DNA from 2 places in the Paraburkholderia unamae genome. Region 2 is predicted to be linked to the other one. Evidence: predicted binding sites of a transcription regulator. Region 2 holds the regulator's gene; the other holds the start of a gene.
What was found. Region 2 encodes FliA, which starts transcription of late flagellar genes. Its sites were predicted from a motif close to CTAAAGTTTNNNNNNNNNNNGCCGNTA; they were not measured.
Positions count from the first base shown of each region.

Region 1 (10,154 bases), on a different contig from region 2:
CATGACATCCACCCGCCTCTTTGCACGCCCCGCACGCCTCGCGCGCCCGCTCATCGCCTGCGCGAGCTTGTGCGCATTCGCCGCCGCCCACGCCGAGCAGATCGGCAGCGTGAACACCAACTTCCGCATGACCGGCTCCGACAAGGTCGTCGTCGAGGCCTACGACGATCCGCAGGTGCAAGGCGTCACCTGCTACGTCTCGCGCGCCCGCACGGGCGGCGTGAAAGGCACGCTCGGCCTCGCCGAAGACCCTACCGAAGCGTCGATCGCCTGCCGCCAGGTCGGGCAAATCGCGTTCACGGGGCCGCTCAAGCAGCAGGCCGACGTCTTCAACGAGCGCATGTCGCTCCTCTTCAAGACGCTGCACGTCGTGCGCGTGGTCGACGCGAAGCGCAACGCGCTCGTCTACCTGACCTACAGCGACCGCGTCGTGAGCGGCAGCGCGAAGAACAGCGTCACCGCCGTGCCGGTGCCCGCGGGCACGACCATTCCACTGCGCTAAACTGGGGATCCGCGCAGGATTTTGACGATGCCCGACTCCCGTTTCCGAGATTCCGCCCGCTACTGGCGCACGCCGCTGCTGCCCGGCGGGGATCTCGTCACAGCCGAATACCACGAGCACACGTTCGCGCCCCACTGGCACGAGGCCTACACGATCCCCGTGATCGAAGGCGGCGCGGAATGCTTCCGGTATCGCGGCTCACAGCATGTCGCGGAAACGGGCACCGTGCCGGTCATCAATCCGGGCGAGTTGCACACGGGCTCGCGCGCTGTCGACGAAGGCTGGAGCTATCGGGTGATGTACGTGCCGATCGGCTTCCTGCACGACCTCGCCGCCGAAATCGCCGGCCGCGCGCAGCCGTTGCCGTGGTTCGACTCCGAGGTGATTCACGATCTCGATCTCGCGGACCGCCTCTCTCGCGCGCACCGGCTGCTGGAAAGCGACACTGACCGGCGGCGCACACACGCCGGGCTCGACGCACGCACGAGCACTGTCACCGCGCTGCCCGAGGCCCCCGCGCTTGCGAACGCGCCATATGCTGCACATCCGGATCTGCTCGCCGTGGAAGGCGCGTTGCTCGACGCGCTCTCGACGCTCCTCACGCGCTACGGCCGCACGCGCGAGGCCGCGCTCAAGCATGGCCCCAACGATGCGCGCGTGGAGACGATGAAGGCGCTCCTCGCCGCCGATCTCGCCACGCCGCTGCGCGTGGCCGATCTCGCCCAGGCCGTGGGCCTCTCGCCGTTTCACGCCACGCGCCTGTTCACCCAGGCGACCGGGCTGCCACCGCACGCGTGGCGCACGCAGTTGCGCCTGCAACGCGCGCTCGGCCCGCTGCGCGACGGCGCCACCGTCGCCGACGTCGCCGCGGCCAGCGGCTTCACCGACCAGAGCCACTTCACGCGGCACTTTCGCCGAATGTTCGGCGTGCCGCCGGGGCGCTGGCAGTCGTCCTGAGCGCCGCCGGGGCGCCAGGCTTCGGCACCCGCGCCGCAAGAACGTACAAGCCACGCGCAAGGCCGCCCGCTAAGCTGTCCTCATGTATCAGGAGGATAGTTTGACCACCCATTCCACGCCGCAAACCGGGCGCTTCGCCGAATTCGCCGCCGGCGCGCGCGACACGATCCCCATGATGATCGGCGCCGCGCCCTTCGGCGTGATTTTCGGCACGCTCGTCACCTCGGGCCCGCTTTCGCTCTGGCACGGCCAGTTCATGTCGCTCGCCGTGTTCGCCGGCTCCGCGCAGTTCATCGCGCTCGGGCTGATCGCCTCGCACGCGAGCTTCGCCGTCATCTGGGCCACCACGTTGATCGTGAACCTGCGCCACGTGCTCTACAGCGCCACGCTCGCGCCCTACGTGTCGCACCTGCCGCTGCGCTGGCGCCTCGCGCTGGGCGGCCTGCTGACTGACGAAGTGTTCGCGGTCGCCTGGGCGCATTTCCGCCGCCATCCCCCCGGCGACGACGTCTCGCCGTGGCATTTCCTCGGTTCGGGCCTCTCGATGTACCTGAACTGGCAGCTCTGGACCGCGGTCGGCCTGCTGTTCGGCGCCGCCTTCCCGGGGCTCCAGTCGCTCGGCCTCGACTTCGCGATGGTCGCCACCTTCATCGCCATCGTGGTGCCGCAGCTCGTCGCCGTGCGCTATTTCGCCGCGGCAGCAACCGCCGGCGTGCTCGCTTTCTTCTGGCAAGGCTGGCCGTACAAGCTCGGCCTGCTCGGCGCCGTGCTCGCGGGCGTGGTGGTCGGCGTCGTCCTGTCGCGCCCCGGCACGCCGCGCGGCGCGCGCGCCAGCGGCGAACACCCGCGCAAGCCGCCCACCGTCCAACGCACCGCCGGAGCCGGGCAATGAACTACGTCGTCCTGATCCTCGGCATGGCCCTCATCACCTGGGTCGTGCGCACTGCCGTGTTCGTGCTCGGCGAGCGGCTCGTGTTCCCGCCGCTCGTGCGCACCGCGCTCGGCTTCGTGCCCGTCACGGTGCTCACGGCCATCATCGTGCCGATGGCCGTCTCGCCCCACGGCCAGGGCGCGGAGCTCACCTGGCGCAACCCGCAGCTCGTCGGCGCGCTCGCGGCCATCGTCGTGAGCGCACTCACGAAGCGCCCGCTCCTCACCATTGCGGTGGGGCTCGGCGTGTTCTTCCTCTGGCAAGGCGTCGTCCTGCGCTGAGGCGTTCCCCGGCAGGTGCGCTCAAGTTTCGGCCCGTCCCGCCGATAAACCCGTCAAGGCCTGCTCTGGCGGGCCTGTGCTCGAACGGCGCGAGCGCATGAGAAGGGATAAGGATTACACCGGGGCAACCACAATGGGGCAGATCACCCTCAATCTGAAAGAAGAAACGCTTGCGTCGCTGCGCAAGGACTTCGACGCGTTCCTGCGCGTCTCGGTCAAGCTCGACCCGCAGTTCGCCACGCCGTCGTTCGAGGACTACCTGCGCGCGAAACTGCTCGACAACATGACGCCGCTCACCGAGCACGCCGTGCAGCGGCTGCTCCAGGGCGGCCAGTACGCGTGGGCCAAGCGCACGCTCGACAAGGAATTTCCCGAAGTCGTCTCGATCCTGATGCGTCAGGCAAGCGAATTCGGCTTTGGCGTCGCGTCGCGGCCCGAGTGGACGCCCGACGAACTCTCGAAGCAATGCCGCGACTGGGCGGCGGCCATCGTGAACGAAGCCCAGGGCGACGCCTCGCTCGTCGACCCGCTCGCGGCGCAGATCAAGTCGAGCGTGCAAGACATCCAGGCGCTCGAAGAGTCGATGCAGACGCCCGCCTGGCGGCTTTCGGAGTCGCTGCGCCAGCGCGTGTACGAGGCCAAGATCGGTTGCGAGCAGGCAAGCGGCAGCGCCGCGCGCGAGCGGCTGGGCGAACTGCGCGGGCTGCTGCGGCTCGGCATCACGCACGGCGCGTTCCAGAAGCAGGAAGCGCAGCAGATCATGGAGTACCTGCGGCTGCTCAAGCCCGAAATCTTCGTCGAAGAACCCGACGACGTGTTCACGCGCCTCGCCGCATGGCTGCGCAACTTCTTCATGCCGCCGCAGCGGACCGCGGCGCGCGAGCAGCGGCACTGAGCGCCGGCGCGCCCGCCTCGCGGGCGGCGCGCCGCACGCCTAATCCCACATCTTCCTGAGCTTCGCGGCAATCTCGACTTTCGCCTGCGCGGCGGCGGCGAGCCCCGTCGCGCTCGGCGCACTCGCCACGGGCGCGGGCGGCCACGCGCGCGATTCGAACAGCGGCAGCATGGGCGTGGCGATGAAGCGCGTGCGCGACGCCCACACGTGCCGGTCGCCCGACGCCACCTGGTTGTGCACGTAAAAACGCTGCGGCACGACGATGTGCAGATCCTCCTTCGCACGCGTCATCGCCACGTAGAGCAGACGCCGCTCTTCCTCCAGTTCCTCGTCGCTGCCCGCGCCGAGGTCGGACGGAATGCAGCCGTCCACGCCGTTGAGCACGAACACATTGCGCCACTCCTGCCCTTTCGCCGAATGGATCGTCGAGAGGATCAGATAGTCCTCGTCGAGCAGCGGATCGGCGGATTCGGCGCTCGTGGCGTCGGGCGGATCGAGCGTGAGTTCGGTGAGAAAGCGCTCGCGCGACGCGTAGGTGCTCGCAATGCTCTCCATCTGCAACAGATCGGCGAGACGCACCTGGGCGTCCTCATGATTGCGTTCGAGATGCGGCTCGTACCAGCGCCGCACGCGCTCGAATTCGGCGGGCCACGGCGTGGCGCGCATGGCAAGGCTGTCGACGAGCGAGGCGAACGCGGGCCAGTCCTCGGCCGCGCGCGGCGGCGGCGCGAAGGCCGCGAGCGCCTCGGCGGCGCGATACGCGCCCGTGCAGGCGGCCACCTGGTCGAGCAGGCGCGCGGCGTTGGCGGGCCCCACACCCGGCAGCAATTGCGTGACGCGAAAGCCCGCCACGCGGTCGAGCGGGTTTTCCGCCCAGCGCAGCACCGCCAGCACGTCCTTCACATGCGCGGCGTCCAGAAAGCGCAGTCCGCCGAATTTAACGAACGGGATATTGCGCCGCGCCAGCTCGATTTCGAGCGTTGCGCTGTGGTGCGCGGCGCGAAACAGCACGGCTTGCTGCTTGAGCTTCATGCCCGCTTCGCGCGCCTCGAGGATTTGCTCGACGACGTAGCGCGCCTGAGTGGCCTCGTCGGCGACCGTCACGAGTCGCGGGCGCTGCTGCGAAGGGCGATCGGTCCAGAGGTTCTTCGTGAAGCGCTCGGCAGCCGCGTCGATTACGGCGTTCGACGCCGCGAGAATCGGCGCGGTCGACCGGTAGTTGCGCTCCAGCGTCACCTGACGCGCGGGCGGGTCGAACTGCGCCGGAAAATCGAGAATGTTGCGCACGGTCGCGCCGCGAAACGAGTAAATCGCCTGGGCGTCGTCGCCGACCACGGTCAGGCCGCGGCCGTCGGGCTTGAGTGCGAGCAGGATCGACGCCTGAAGCCGATTGGTGTCCTGATATTCGTCGACGAGGATATGGTCGAAGCGTCCCGCGAGATCGGCGGCAATCGCAGGCTCGGCGGCCATGTGCGCCCAGTAGAGCAGCAGGTCGTCGTAGTCGAGAACGTTCTGCTTCTGCTTGGCGTCCACGTACGAGGCGAACAGCACGCGCAACTGCGGTTCCCATTCGAGGCACCACGAGAACGAGCGGTTGAGCACGTTCGCGAGCGAGTCGCCCGTGTTGACCGCGCGCGAATAGATCGCAAGACACGTGGACTTCGACGGAAAGCGCTTTTCCTTCGCCGAGAAACCCAGTTCGTGGCGCACGAGGTTCATGAGATCGGCGGAATCCTCGCGATCGTTGATCGTGAACGCCGGTGAAAGGCCGATGTGATCCGCGTATTCGCGCAAGAGGCGCGCGCCCACGCCGTGAAACGTGCCCGCCCAGGTGAGCCCCTGCGCAAGCGTTGCGGCCACGCCCGGCACGCCGGCGGCGATGCGCGCGACGCGGCGCGTCATCTCCTGCGCGGCGCGGCGCGAGAACGTGAGCAGCAAGATGCGGTGCGGATCGGCGCCGTTCGCGATCAGATGCGCGACGCGGTGCGCGAGCGTATTGGTCTTGCCCGACCCCGCCCCCGCGATCACGAGCAGCGGCCCCGGTAGCGCCGAGCCCGGCGCGTAGCCCGCTTCGCCGCCGTGCTCGACCGCTTCGCGCTGCGCGTCGTTGAGCTTGGCGAGCCACGCGGAAACGGCGTTGGCCGTATCGGCGCCTGGCCTGGCAACGTCGTCGCCGGCGACAGAGACGGAGGCGGACGAGGGATCGGCGAGGGAAACAGTGGACACGGCGGGCGCAGGAACAGTGAACGTGGCGAATCGGACGGGGCGACGCACACTGTATATCCATACACCCCGCATCCGCAAGCGCCTGATTCTGCGGCGATCTGGCGATATTTAGCGACAACTTCGGCGCCGGCCCGAAAGCGTGCGCCGAAAAACGAAGCGGCGGCGCCCGTTGCCGGACGCCGCCACCGTTTCTGCTCCCAACAGTCCCGACGGTCCCGCCATCAGTCGCTTACTGCGAGGACTGCGGAGCCTGCTGGACCTGGCCGCCCTGCTGCTGGGCCGACATGCCGTTCATCATCTGGTCTTTCATCTCCGAGTCGTTGGCCTGACGGTCGGCCTTGTGGATGATCTTGGCGTCCTGCACCTGGGCCTTGTACTGCGACTTCGCCTGCTTCTTCGCGTCGCCGTACTCCGCATTCGCCGACTTTTTGGCGCTGCGGTACTCGGCGTTCGCCGCCGCGTTCGCGTTGCGCTTTTGCACCAGCGGGTCGGCTGACTGCGGCGCCGTCAGGTTCTGCGGCGCGGGCGCGGGTTGCGCGATACCGGCAGCGGCCGGCGCCTGGCTGGGTGCCTGGCCGCCCATCTGGCCCGGCGCCATCGCCGGTGCGGCGGAAGGTGCCAGCGCGGGCGCCCCGCCGCCGGCCTGTGCCGCACCCTGGGTCGCAGTTTGGGCAAACGCACCCTGCGCGAACACGGCGGCCGTGGTCACGGTGGCAAAAGCGGCGGTAGCGGTCAGCAGTTTGCGAATCTGGGTCATGGCGTATCCTCGTTGCAGTGGTTCCGAAGGCTCGGTTGCGGCGAACAGGTCCGCTACAGCCGCGCCCCCGCTCGATGTAGCCGCCCGGTAAAACGAATGAGCAAGGTTGGGCGGCGCTGTCGATCCGGGTGAAACCATTTTGGTCTGAAGATCGCCGCGCGGTCCCGCAACGTTACTCAACGTTGCACTTTCTGACGAATTCATAACATCTGGCCCCGAGATGTGACAGCAGCGTGTACGCCACAGAGGGCCGCGGCAAGCCGGCGATCGCTTATGATGCTCACCCTTCGCGCGCCTCCCGCGCGCATCTGAATGCCGATCCGCCATGCCCAATCTCGATTTCACGCTCACCGGCGACTACGTCGAACTGCACAACCTCCTGAAGATCACCGGCCTCGCGGACAGCGGCGGCTCGGCCAAGCAGGTCGTCGCCTCGGGCGCGGTGAAAGTGGACGGCGAGGTCGAACTGCGCAAGACCTGCAAGATCCGCGCGGGCCAGGTCGTGCTGCTCGGCGACACGCGCATTGCCATCAAAGAGCCGGATTAAAGTGCCGATCGATGCGCCCATCAAAGCGCCCGACCGGAATTGCGCGCAAGCGACACCCATGCACCGTATTTGAGCGCGCGGATCGACAACGCGACCGCCGCGCAATAAGCTTTCAGTTTCGACAGACAACCGTACTCAGAGCCTTGCGGCGCGTATCTCGCGCCGCTTGTTTTTCATGACCCGAACCACGCTTTCCGGCCGCGCCGTTTCCACATCGCCCACGCTGCGCCGTCACGCCGCCGACACCGCCCGCCTCGCCGGACCGCTCGCGATCGCCCAGCTCTCGCAGATGGCGATGAGCGTCACCGACACCGTGCTGCTCGGCTCGCTGGGCGCCGACGCGCTCGCCGCGGGCGGCCTCGGCGCGAACATGTTCTTCGTCGTGGTGACCGTGCTGCAAGGCGTGCTGACCTCGGTGAGCGTGAGCGTCGCGCAGGCGCGCGGCGCCGCCAACGAAAGCCAGGTGCCGCACATCTACTGGACGGGCTTCGCGCTTTCGCTGCTGCTCTCGCTGCCCGCCTTCGCGCTGCTCTCGTTCGCGGAGCCGATCCTGCGCGCGCTCGGCGAGCCCGCGCTGCTCGCCCATCACATCGGCGAATACACGGCCGTGCTGCGCTGGGGCGCGCCCGCGAGCCTGATCGGCGTGGGACTCATGCGCTCGTTCCTGCCCGCCATCGGCGCGGCGCGGCGCCTCTTGTGGGTGTCGATTGCGAGCGTGTTCAGCAACGGCTTTCTCAATTACGGGCTGATCCACGGCGTGTGGGGGCTGCCGCGACTGGGCTTTCTCGGCTCGGCGGCCGCCACGACCACAACGGTCTGGCTCACGGCGTTCGTGCTGATGGCCCTGCTGCACCTGCGCCCCTCGCACCAGCGTTTCGTGATCGCGCGCCGGCCCACGGCGCCGCTCATGGGCGAGTTGTTTGCGATCGGCTGGCCGGTCGCCATCACCTATGCCGTCGAGGCGACGCTCTTTCTCGCCACCGGCCTGCTCGCGGGCCTGCTCGGCGAAACGCCGCTCGCGGCGCACCAGATCGCCCTGAACGTGGCCTCCGTGACCTTCATGGTGCCGCTCGCGATCGGCCAGGCGGCCAACGTGCGCGTGGGTTACTGGATCGGTGCGGGCGTGCCGCGCGCGGCGCGCCACGCGGGTTTCGTCGCGCTCGCGCTCGGTGTGGGTTTCATGACGCTCTCGGCGCTCGTGATGGTGCTCGCGCCGCACTGGATCGTCGGGCTCTATCTGCATCTCGACGATCCGGCCAACGCCCACACGGTCGGGCTCGCGGCCACGCTGCTCGGCGTCGCGGCCATCTTCCAGATCGTCGACGGCGCGCAGACCGTGGGCTCGGGTTGCCTGCGCGGCCTGAAGGACACGCGCGTGCCGATGGTCGCGGCCACGCTCGGTTACTGGGGCATCGGTTTTCCGTTGGGATACGCGCTCGCGTTCCACTTCGGCCTTGGCGCGCTCGGCCTCTGGTGGGGCCTCGCGGCGGGGCTCACCACGGTCGCCGTGCTCATGACATGGCGCTTTCACCGCATGAGCCTGCTCGCCCAGGCCAGGTGATGGCCGGGTAATGGCCAGATAAGGGGTGCGAGGTGACGGGTTAAGCAAGCGGTTAAAATAGGCGGCTGGCGCCCCATGCGCCGTCCGTCCCACGAGGGCAGGAACCGTGCGCTGCATGGAGGGGGCCGGGTGCTAAAGCGCCAGGTCCCGCCGACAAAGGAGACAGCCCCGCCGCCTCGGCAAGGCAACGCGCGCCACGACCTAAAACGAACCCCTCTCACGGACCACCCTTTCATGCTTGCCCCGATCACCCGACTCTTCCCGCTCTGGGCTGTCCTCGTTTCACTGCTTGCGTACTTCGATCCGGGCCTCGTCGCGCCAATCGCGCCGCACGTCACCACGCTCCTGATGATCATCATGCTGGCGATGGGCGTGACACTCTCGTTCGCCGACTTCCAGCGCGTCTTCACGCGCCCCGCGCCCGTGGCGGCCGGCATCTTCCTGCACTACCTCGTCATGCCGCTCGCCGCCTGGGCGATCGCCAAGGTGCTGCACATGCCGCCCGACCTCACCGCGGGCATGGTGCTCGTGGGCAGTGTGGCGAGCGGCACGGCGTCGAACGTGATGATCTATCTCGCGCGCGGCGACGTCGCGCTTTCGGTGACGATCAGCGCGCTCTCCACGCTCGTCGGCGTGTTCGCGACGCCGCTCCTCACGCGTCTTTACGTCGATGCCTCGATCGTCGTCGACGTGCACGGCATGCTCATGAGCATCCTGCAAATCGTCGGCCTGCCGATCGCGATCGGCCTCGTCGTGAACCGCCTTGCGGGCGGCCTCGTGCGCCGCGTCGAGCCGGTGCTGCCGCTCGTCTCCATGGTGTCGATCCTCGCGATCATCGCAGCCGTCGTGGGCGGCACGCACGCGAGCATCGCCACGGTCGGCCCGCTCGTCGCGCTCGGCGTGGTGCTGCACAACGGCATCGGCCTGCTCGGCGGCTATTGGGGGGGCCGACTGCTCGGCTTCGATGAATCCGTGTGCCGCACGCTCGCCATCGAAGTGGGCATGCAGAACTCGGGGCTCGCCGCGACCCTCGGCAAACTCTACTTCTCGCCGCTCGCCGCTCTGCCCGGCGCCCTGTTCTCGGTGTGGCACAACCTCTCGGGCTCGGTGCTCGCGGGCTACTGGGCCGGCAAGCCGGCGCGCGGCAGCTCGCGCGACGCGCAAGGCGCCGCCCGCGCCACGCCCGAGCGCGGCTGACCACGCAACACCGGCGTGAGCGTCTCGACGCTCACGCCGCACGCGCCGCCCAATGCGCGAGCGCGCCAGCGCTTCCGCTTCCGCTTCCGTCGCACGCTCCTGTCGTTCGCCGTGCGCGCAGTGACGCGCCACGGCGAGCGCCGCTGCTTGCGGCCGGGCTGCAAGCGTAATCGTCACGCCTTGCCGCCCTGCCGATGAGGCTCGAAAATTGCTCAGCCAGCTTGCCCGCTGCCGCAAGCACGGCGGGCGGCTTCCCGTAGAATCCCCGCGAAGGCCGTGCAATGAAAACGAACCATCCCA
Region 1 is NZ_QEOB01000006.1:198,291-208,444, forward strand. Features, by position in the region: gene C7402_RS14690 (CreA family protein) at 2-502, shown strand; gene C7402_RS14695 (AraC family transcriptional regulator) at 530-1,459, shown strand; gene C7402_RS14700 (AzlC family ABC transporter permease) at 1,542-2,351, shown strand; gene C7402_RS14705 (AzlD domain-containing protein) at 2,348-2,671, shown strand; gene C7402_RS14710 (DUF4088 family protein) at 2,805-3,566, shown strand; gene C7402_RS14715 (ATP-dependent helicase) at 3,606-5,792, opposite strand; gene C7402_RS14720 (hypothetical protein) at 6,022-6,549, opposite strand; gene C7402_RS14725 (RNA-binding S4 domain-containing protein) at 6,875-7,096, shown strand; gene C7402_RS14730 (MATE family efflux transporter) at 7,272-8,657, shown strand; gene panS (ketopantoate/pantoate/pantothenate transporter PanS) at 8,892-9,854, shown strand.
Region 1: the regulator FliA is predicted to act here: its motif matches at 2,692-2,718, upstream of C7402_RS14710 (DUF4088 family protein).

Region 2 (10,154 bases):
GCAGCACGCGCTGCGGCCGATGCTCTCGCGCTTCCTGCGCCGCAGCCTGCCGCAGCTCAAGGTGCTGTCGTACGCCGAAGTGCCGGACACGCGCAATGTGAAGGTGGTGAATGTGATTGGCGGGAATTGAGGCGCTGCGCGCGCTTCTCCGGTTCAGTAATCGCTTGCGCACGGCCGCATCGCGCGGCCGTCAATCTTCGGGCGCGTTCGCGCCGAACGTCAACTCTTAGACCTTCAGGCTGACGCTCACGATGTCGTCGCGGGCGCGGAACCCGACGCGTTCCACCATCTCGACGTCATCTAGGCGCCTGCGGGCGACGGCATGCGTCACGGTGGCGCGCGGCGCCCTCCGCGCGCCGATTCCATGAATAGCCCACATTTCCCCGCCCTGATCCATCGATCGTGAAGGGCGTGCCTTCGAAATAATTCCAACATCGGAAAAGGCTTTGCGCGTGACGCGCGGCCAGCAGCTATTCCGCGCCATTCCAGCAACAGACGTCCGGCGGCGGCCTAAGCCGCTCACCTCATCAGGGGCTCAGCTTGAACATTCGCAAATTCATCGGTGGCAACAGCCGCGACGCGTTACGGCTCGTACGCGAAGCGCTGGGTGCGGATGCCGTCGTGTTGTCGAACCGCACGCTCGATGACGGCAGCGTCGAAATCGTCGCGCTCGCGGATCGCGACCTCGCGGCAATCGCGCCCGCCGATGGCGCCGCGCAAGGGCAGGGCGCTCAAGGCGCTCAGGCCGGCGGCTTCGCGCAGCCGTCCGCCGCCGCGACGCAAATGCCTCGCACGCCGCGCGCCGCGCTGGGCGCGCCGTTGAGCGGCGCGGCCCCGGCCGCTGCGGCCACGGGTGCGAACCCCTATGCGAGCGGCATGCCGGATGTGTTCTCGTCGGTGTTCGGCGCGAGCCCCGAAGTGGGCGCGGAAGGTGACGGCGCGAGCGCCGATGCAGACGCCGACGCCGACAGCGATCACGCCGCCGACGCCGCCGTTTCGCTCGGCCAGGACGCCGCGCCGGCCTCGTCGCGCGCCGCAGCGGGCCAGCAGGCCACGCGCTCGCCGATGCCGCCGACGCTGCAATCCACCATGCAGGCCGCGCCGCAACCCACTCGTCAGGCGATGCCGAATCCGCACGCCTCGCTGCTGCCGCCGCTGCATGGCATGAGCGAGCCGGCTTCCGCTTCGACCGCATCAACCATCGCACCGACTATCGCGCCAACGTTCGCGCCATCGTTTGCCCCGGGCGTGAACCCGGCCGCCAACGGCATGCAGATCAACGCCGCCACGGTCTCCGACGCGCCCGTCGCCGCCCGCGAAGCCGCCTCGCGTCTCGAACAGGCCGCCGCCCACGCCTCGCCCGAAGCGCTTTCGGCGCCGCGCACGATGGCCGAATCGAACCCGTGGCTCATCGACCACGCCCGCCGGATCGCGAACCAGCAGAACGGCGTGCGCGAGCCGGGCATGACGCCCTCGGCCGCGGCGGCGCGGGGTATGGGCAGTGTCGCCGACCCGGTGCGCCCGCCCGACATCGACGCGAGCACGCCCGACTGGGCGCTCGAAGCGGCCCACGCGGCCGCGCGCCGCGCAGCGCAGCGTCTCGGCCACAGCCCCGACGCCGCGGGCCCGCCGCCCGTCACCGCCAACCGCAACGCGCAAGCGGCCGCCGAAGGCGCGCCCGCGAACGCGGCGCAGACGGTGAGCGAAGCGATCCGCTCACGCATCGAACAGGTGGTCAACGAGACCGTGATGAACGAGCTCGCTTCGATGCGCGGCATGATGGAAGAGCAGTTCGCGGGCCTCCTGTGGGGCGAGCGCCAGCGCCGCAGCCCGGTGCAAGGCGCGCTCACCAAGCAGCTGTTCGCCGCGGGTTTCTCGGCGCAGCTCGTAAAGATGATGATCGACCGCCTGCCCGCGGTCGAGACCGAAGAAGCCGGCATGGAGTGGCTCCAGTCGATGCTCGAATCGAACCTGCCCGTGCTCGAAGACGAAGAGGCGCTCATGGAGCGCGGCGGCGTGTTCGCGCTGATGGGCCCGACGGGCGTGGGCAAGACCACGACCACGGCCAAGCTCGCCGCGCGCTGCGTGATGCGCTTCGGCGCGAGCAAGGTCGCGCTGCTCACCACCGACAGCTACCGTATCGGCGGCCACGAGCAACTGCGCATTTTCGGCAAGATCCTCGGCGTTTCGGTGCACGCGGTGCGCGACGGCGCGGACCTGCAACTCGCGCTCACGGAACTCAAGAACAAGCACATCGTGCTGATCGACACGATCGGCATGAGCCAGCGCGACCGCGCCGTGGCCGACCAGATCGCCATGCTGTGCGGCGCGGGCCGCCCGGTGCAGCGCCTGCTGCTCCTCTCGGCGACCAACCACGGCGACACGCTCAACGAAGTCGTGCAGGCCTACCAGAGCGAAAACGCACCGCTCACGGGCTGCATCCTCACCAAGCTCGACGAGGCGACCAACCTCGGCAGCGCGCTCGACACGGTGCTGCGCTACAAGCTGCCGGTCCACTACGTTTCGACGGGCCAGAAAGTCCCCGAGAACCTTTACGTGGCGACGCGCCGCTTCCTGATCCGCAGCGCGTTCTGCATTCCGCGAGAGAGTTCGCCGTTCGTGCCGCACGAAGACGATATCCCCGCGCTGCTGTCGGCACTCTCGACGCGTTCGAATTCGCAGGCTCCCGAGGTCAGGTTTGGATAAGTTCGTGATCGATCAGGCAGAGGGGCTGCGGCGCCTGCTGGCGCGCGAAGGCTCGCGCGTGGTGGCGGTGACGGGCGGCGCTGGCGCGCCCGGGCGCACGACCGCCGTGGTCAATCTCGCGGCGGCGCTCACCGCGCAGGGCAAGGATGTGCTCATCGTCGACGAGTGCCTGGGGCCGCGCTCCGTGTGCGCGCTCGTGGGCGGTGTGCGCGGCGCGGGCAACTTCGCCGCCGTGATGCGCGGCGAGCGCACGCTCGAAGAAGCCGTCGGCCGTCACGCGCTCGGTTTCGGCGTGCTGGCCGCCTCGCGCGACAACCGCGCCCAGTACACGAGCGCGCAACTGCAAAAGGTGCTCTCGGGCCCCGCCGACATCGTGTTGATCGACGCGCAGCTCGACGCCGAAGGCGCGCTCTCGCCGCTCGCCATGCACGCACACGACGTGCTGATCGTGATGCGCATCGGCGCGCAGGCGATCACCGACGCCTACGCGTGCATGAAGCGGCTGCACTTCGCGCATGCGATCGCACAGTTCCGCGTGCTCGCGAACCACGTGACGAACGTGCCCGACGCGCAAGCCGCCATCGAAAATCTCGCGGGTGTGGCGGGGCGCTACCTGAGCGTGTCGCTCGAAAGCGCGGGCTACGTCGCCGCCGACCCGTATATGGCGCAGGCGTTCAAGCTCGCGCGCTGCATCGTCGATGCGTTTCCGTCCACGGCCGCCGCGCGCGACTTCCGCCACGTGGCCGCGGAGCTGCCGCACTGGCCGATGCGTCCCGCCGTTTCGGCGTGCTCGCCGGCCACGGCGCGCGGGCGCGCGCCGTTCGCGGCTATCGACGCCGACGACCCGCAAGTCGGCGCGTCGACTGAAGCACTCGAGGACCAGCCGGACCTCGCCACGCAGGAATCCCGTGACGCGCATGCCCGGCATGACGCCCACGGCAGGGATGTCACGGACGGCGCGCCGCAAGCCGCCGACGGGACAAACGCAGCACAGGCAGCACATGCAGGACACGCCGCACACAGCACGCTCGCCGCGAACGCAGATTCGTTCGTGGCGGCCGTGACGGGTGTGCATACCGCACCCGATGCACCATCCGCGACCGCGCCGGCCCACGTGGGCTGGCTGGCCGAGACGCCCGCGCAGCGGCCGTCGCCGCAGCACGTCTGACGTGCGCACGACGCAGCGAGGGACATGAGAAGTGGAGAGCACGATGTATAACGCTCAAGGAAAAATTTCGCAGGCCGACGTGCTTGCGAAGTACGCGCCGCTCGTGAGGCGGCTGGGGTTGCAGCTCGTCGCCAAAATGCCGGCGAGCGTCGACCTCGACGATCTGATCCAGGCCGGCATGATCGGCCTGCTCGACGCGGCGAACCGCTACAAGGAAGATCAGGGCGCGCAGTTCGAGACCTATGCGAGCCAGCGCATTCGCGGCGCGATGCTCGACGAGCTGCGCAGCAACGACTGGTTGCCGCGCAGCCTGCGCCGTACGTCGCGCGAAGTGGAGAGCGCGGTGCACCAGGTGGAGCAGCGTCTTGGCCGCTCGGCGAGCGAAACCGAGGTCGCCGATCACCTGAACATGCCGCTCGACGAATACCAGTCGATGTTGCAGGACCTGCATGGCAGCCAGCTCATCTACTACGAAGACTTCGACCGCTCGGCCGAGGACGAGCCGTTTCTCGACCGCTACTGCGTCGATCACTCGGACCCGCTTTCGGCGCTGCTCGACGACAGCCTGCGCGGCGCGCTCGTCGAGGCGATCGAGCGCCTGCCCGAGCGCGAGAAGCTGCTGATGTCGCTTTACTACGAGCGTGGCATGAACCTGCGCGAGATCGGCGCGGTGATGGAGGTGAGCGAGTCGCGCGTGTGCCAGCTGCACAGCCAGGCCGTGGCGCGCCTGCGCACGCGGCTGCGCGAGATGTCGTGGGCGAGCGCGGAGAATTGAGGCGATAGACGGCCCCGCGTGTGCGGTTCGCGGGCCGGGCGCAGTGCGAGAGCCGGGGTGCGGGAGCGCTTCGGCTCTTCTTTTTGGGGCAAAGAGGCTCGCACCAACAAAAAAGCCGAAGCGTCCCCGCTCCGGCTTTTTTTACGCACCGCCCAAACGCCTACAGCCCGCCTACAGCCCGAACGCCGGCAGCCGTCCGTCGGGACCGTACAGCATCGCGCCATTGCCCGTCTCGCCGCGCAGGATCGCCAGCGCGCGCCGGTTATGCTCCATGCGCGTGCGGATCATCATGCCGATCGTGAGGTTCTTGCGGCGCGCGCGCTCGGTCGAGCCCTTGAGCAGCGCCCACTGGCTCGTGAGGCGCGCGTCGCCGTCACAGGCCATCTCGATGCCCTTGCGCCCGCCCGGCAGGCCAAGGCCCGCCAGTTGCGCGTCGCGCGCCTTTTCGAGGCCCGCCAGACGCTGCGTGAGCGTGGTCTTCTGCTCGACGATCTGCGGCAGCGCCTCCATGCCGTCGGCCGACACGAGCGCCTTTTCTTCATAGGCGAGCAGCGACGCGAACGCCTCAACCGTGGCGTGTTCGTCGATCAGCGTGGCTAGCAGGGCATCTTTCATCGAGGGGCACCAGAAAATTCAGTGTTTGCGCAGCACGCGGGCGTCATCAGTTGCCCGACGCGGGCCTCATCAGCTCGCGCGCGGTCTGGAGCACGCCGTCGGCGATCTTGCCGGCGTCGATCTGCAACGTGCCGTTGCTGATGGCGTCCTTGATCGACTGCACGTGCGCCACGTCGATATCGGCCGCGCCGCTCGCTGCGAGCGAGCGCAGCGTGGAGGAGAGGGAAGAAAGGCTCACGTTCGCATCGCCTTGTGAAGCGCCGGACGCGTTCGCGGCGCTCGCGCTGCCAGCGGCGCCGGACGTGGCCGCGGTATTCGAGGCGCTCACGGCGCCAGCCGAATCGCCTTGCGAACGCGCGACGCCATCTTGAAGCGCGCGCGGATCATTGCGGGTGGAGGAGTCAACTTTCACGATGGGCTTCCTGATCGATTTGACCTTGATAACGGCATGAGGCGGGCTGAACTTTAGCGCGAAAGTCCCGCCGTTACACGCTGTTACGTGTGCTGGCGCACACAGTCGCAACCGGGGCGCAACCAGGCCCGTTCAAGACACGCTCGATCCGTCTCATCCCAATCCGCCCTAAATCTGGATCTGCACCGTGCCGGCGTCCTTGACCACGCCGGTGATGACCTGGCCCCCGCTCGTGCGCACGCGCACCTGCTGGCCCGGCTCCGCGTTGCTGAGCGCGCTGCCTTCGGCGGAGATCGTGAAATTGGTGCCCACGGCGATCACCTTGACGGTCTGTCCGATGATGACCGACGCCGCGCTGCGCAGCATGTCGGTGCGCAGCGGCAGGCCGGCGGAGATGCGCATGCGGGCGACGGCGCCGCTCGCCTGGTTGGGGTCGGTGACGACGGTCTGCGGCAGGCTCGCGAGGTCGCCCGAGAGCGGCATGAAGTCGGCGGCCGAGAGGGCCTCGCCCGCGCCGATCTGGCGGGCGGCCACGTAGTACGTGATGTCGACGGCGACGCGCGCGCCCACGTAGAGCGTCCACGGCTTCGCGCCGATGCAGCGCATGCCCACGGTCGTGCGGCCGAACGTGCGCGCGCCCGGCGGCATGAACGGTTCGAGCGAAGTGCAGGCCGCAAGGCCGCGCGGGAACACCGGCGAGACCGTGACCGTCACGCGGCCGGGCAACCCCGCCGACTGCTGCTGAAGGAAGGCCAGCGCGGCGGCGCGGATCGATTCGCCGTCCTGCTGGCCGGGCGGTGTGGCCTGGGTGTTCATGGCGACCGCGCTGGCGTTTGTGCCTGTGTTTGCGCCTGCGCTCGCAACCGGCTTCGCGGCGGGCGCGCCGTTCGCGCTCGCGGCGTCGACCACCACGGGCGCCACGCGGTTCGCCGCGCTCGCGACGTTCACGCGTTGCAGCGCGCCCGCGCTGTTTGCCGCGCTGTTTGCCGCGTTGTTTGTCGCGCTGTTCACGCTGGCGGGCGGCACACGTGCAGGCTGCGCGCTCGTGCCCGGCGCGGGAATCGTGACGATGCGCGGCGCGTCGGCTTGCGACGTGCGCTCGCCGGGGCCGGGGATCGTGATCATGCCGGCGGAATCGACGCCGGCGCGCGCATCTTCGGGCACGCCGTGCGCGTTGAGGTCGGCGTAGCTCGCCGCGCGCAGCGGCGCGGGCGTACCGGCTTGCGCACTCGCGGCGGCACTGGCCGGCTTCGTATTCGTGGCATTCGTGGCGTTCGTCGCGAGCATCGCGCTCATCTGCGCGGCGTCGGTGCCTGCGCGGTCGCCGTTACCCGCGATAAAGACCTGGCCGCCCGCGCCCTGCGGCGCGCTCTGCGCGTGCGCGGCCGTGCCGCCCAGCACGAAGGCGAGCGCGCAGGCGCATGAAGCGGCCCACGGCAAAACGCCTGGCAACGCCCACGACAAGGCGCGCGCTCGCCGTTCCAGGCCGGCGCGCGGCCCACGGAAAGAGGCAGTCTGCGGCATCGTCGTTCTCCATCGAATGCATTGACACGCCTCGCATTCTAGGCGGCGCCCCCCGCGAGCTTGCGTCGAATAGAGGGGCGCTTTACCGGCTATTCGTCCGATTGGTTCTTGCCAGCCCCGCCTAAGATTCCACTCCATGCGCAAAGGCTTGCGGGCCGCGCGCTTAACGTTTGCGCCGGTTTCCACGCCGCTGGCGATGCCGCCGCGCTCACGCCGATCCACCTTTCGCGTCACGGAGAACGCCCGATGCTGGACAAACTCGATGCCGAATTCGCCTTCGGGCGCGAAGCGCTCGACGTGCGCGCCACGCGGCAGGCGTTGATCTCGTCGAACATCGCGAACGCCGACACGCCGGGCTACCAGGCGCGCGACGTCGACTTCGCGGCTTCGCTCGCGGGCGCGCTGCGGCAGTCGGGCACGGGCGCCGCAGCCGGCGCGACGGGACTGGTTGCCGCGGTGGCGGGCACGGCGGGCGGCAACGCCCAGCCGCTCGCCATGGCGCAGCCCGCAGGCGTGACGAGCGGCATGCAGATGTCGTCCACGACGCCGGGCCACATGGCCGGCGACGCGAAGCTGATCCCGACGGGCGGCCCGGCCGACACCTACAAGAGCCAGCTCATGTACCGCGTGCCGATGCAGCCCGCGCTCGACGGCAACACGGTCGATCTCGACACCGAGCGCGTGCAGTTCGCCGACAACGCGCTGCACTTCGAGTCGGGCATGACCGTCGTCTCGCAGCAGATCAAGACGATGCTCTCCGCCATCACCTCGGGCTCGACCTGAGCGGCGCGCCCGGAACACGAATGAAGCAGCGACCAACGCGCGCAGCGGCGCGCACCTGATGTGAGGTCAACGAAACCATGCCATCCCTGATGAACATCTTCAGCGTTGCGGGCTCCGCCATGACGGCGGAATCGCAGCGACTGAACGTGACGGCGTCCAATCTCGCCAACGCCGACAGCACGACCGGCCCCGACGGCCAGCCCTACAAGGCGAAACAGGTGGTGTTCGCGGTCAATCCGCTCGGCGGCGCGCGCACGGCCTCGGGCCAGCAGGTGGGCGGCGTGAAGGTGACGGGCGTGGTGGACGACCCCACGCCCATGAAGCAGACCTACGACCCGTCCAACCCCTCCGCCAACGCGGACGGCTACGTGACGATGCCCAACGTCGATCCGGTGCAGGAGATGGTGAACATGATCTCGGCGTCGCGCTCGTACCAGGCCAACGTCGAAACGCTGAACACGGCCAAGCAGTTGATGCTCAAGACGCTCACGATCGGGACGTGAAGCGGGACCTGAAGCAGGGACGTGAAGCGGCCCCATCGGCACCGCACGCATAACGCAGCAAACACAGAGACCAGCGGGCGCGAAACCATCCAGCGCCCGTCACCACACGCCAAGCACGAAGCGCAATCGAGGAGAACGCGTTGAGTTCCAGCAACACAACCATCGGCGGCAGCACCGCCACCGTGTCGCAGCAACTGCTCGACACCATGAACGGCACGAGCTCCAGCTCGTCCTCGTCGACGAGCGGCACGAGTGCGAGCGATCTGCAAACCACGTTTCTGCAACTGCTCGTCGCGCAGTTGCAGAACCAGGATCCGACCGATCCGATGGACAGCTCGCAGATGACGTCGCAGCTCGCGCAGATCAATACGGTCTCGGGCATCCAGCAGCTCAACACGTCGCTCTCGTCGCTCTCCACGCAGCTTTCGGCGGGCCAGAACGCCCAGGCCGCGCTGCTGATCGGCTCGACCGTGCTCGCCCCCGGCAGCAGCGCCGCCGTGTCGAGCGGCACGGCGCCGCAGCTCGGCGTGACGCTGCCTTCGGCGGTGTCGGACGTGAAGCTCACGATCACGAACTCGGCAGGCCAGGTCGTCAACACGCTCGACCTCGGCGCGCAGTCGGCGGGCACGGTGCCGGTCACCTGGAACGGCAAGGACACCTCGGGCAACACGGTCGCCGACGGCACCTACACGATCACCGCGAGCGCGACGACCAACGGTCAGTCGGCCACCGCCACGGCGCTCGTCGCGAGCCAGGTGCAGGGCGTGGTCCAGCAGTCGGACGGCTCCGCGAGCCTCTCGCTCGCCAACGGCAAGACCGTCGCGCTCTCGAGCGTCGGCGCCATTCTCTGAACACGATAATCAACGCAAACAGCGCGGAGTAGACGAACATGGGCTACCAGCAAGGATTGAGCGGCCTCGCCGCGGCGTCGAACGACCTCGACGTGATTGGCAACAACATCGCCAACGCGAACACGACCGGCTTCAAGCAAAGCACGGCGCAGTTCGCCGACGTGTACGCGAACACCGTCGCGACGGCGGTGGGCAACCAGATCGGCCTCGGCGCCGCACTCTCGACCGTGCAGCAGGACTTCTCGCAAGGCACGATCACCACGACGGGCCAGGCGCTGAACGTCGCCATCAACGGCAACGGCTTCTACCAGATGTCGAACAACGGCACGATCACGTACTCGCGTAACGGCGTGTTCCAGCTCGACAAGAACGGCTACATCACCGACGCGGCGGGCAACGACCTGATGGGTTACGCCGCCGATTCGAACGGCGTGATCAACTCGGCGCAAACCGTGGCGCTGAAGGTGCCGACCACCAACATCGCACCGCTGCCGACGTCGAACATCACCGCGCAGCTGAACCTGAACGCGCAGGCCACGGCGCCGACGACGAAGACGTTCGATCCGACCGACTCGACCAGCTACAACTACTCGACGTCGATCACGGCCTACGACTCGCTCGGCGGCACGCAGCAGGTCAACCTGTATTTCGTGCAGAACGCAACCGGCTCGGCTCAAGTCTATGCCGTCGCCGCCGGCCAGACGACCGATCTCGGCACGATGTCGTTCGATTCGTCGGGCGCGCTGACGGCCACGACCGACTCCACGGGCACCGCAACCGCCGCGCTCGGCGAGTTCAAGCTCAACGTCGCATCGAC
Region 2 is NZ_QEOB01000001.1:100,395-110,548, reverse strand. Features, by position in the region: gene flhA (flagellar biosynthesis protein FlhA) at 1-130, shown strand, start outside; gene flhF (flagellar biosynthesis GTPase FlhF) at 541-2,706, shown strand; partial or broken gene C7402_RS00505 (MinD/ParA family ATP-binding protein) at 2,699-3,523, shown strand; gene C7402_RS00500 (RNA polymerase sigma factor FliA) at 3,918-4,649, shown strand; gene C7402_RS00495 (flagella synthesis protein FlgN) at 4,821-5,264, opposite strand; gene flgM (flagellar biosynthesis anti-sigma factor FlgM) at 5,311-5,676, opposite strand; gene flgA (flagellar basal body P-ring formation chaperone FlgA) at 5,845-7,200, opposite strand; gene C7402_RS00480 (flagellar basal body protein) at 7,447-7,983, shown strand; gene flgC (flagellar basal body rod protein FlgC) at 8,061-8,486, shown strand; gene C7402_RS00470 (flagellar hook assembly protein FlgD) at 8,693-9,337, shown strand; gene flgE (flagellar hook protein FlgE) at 9,376-10,154, shown strand, end outside.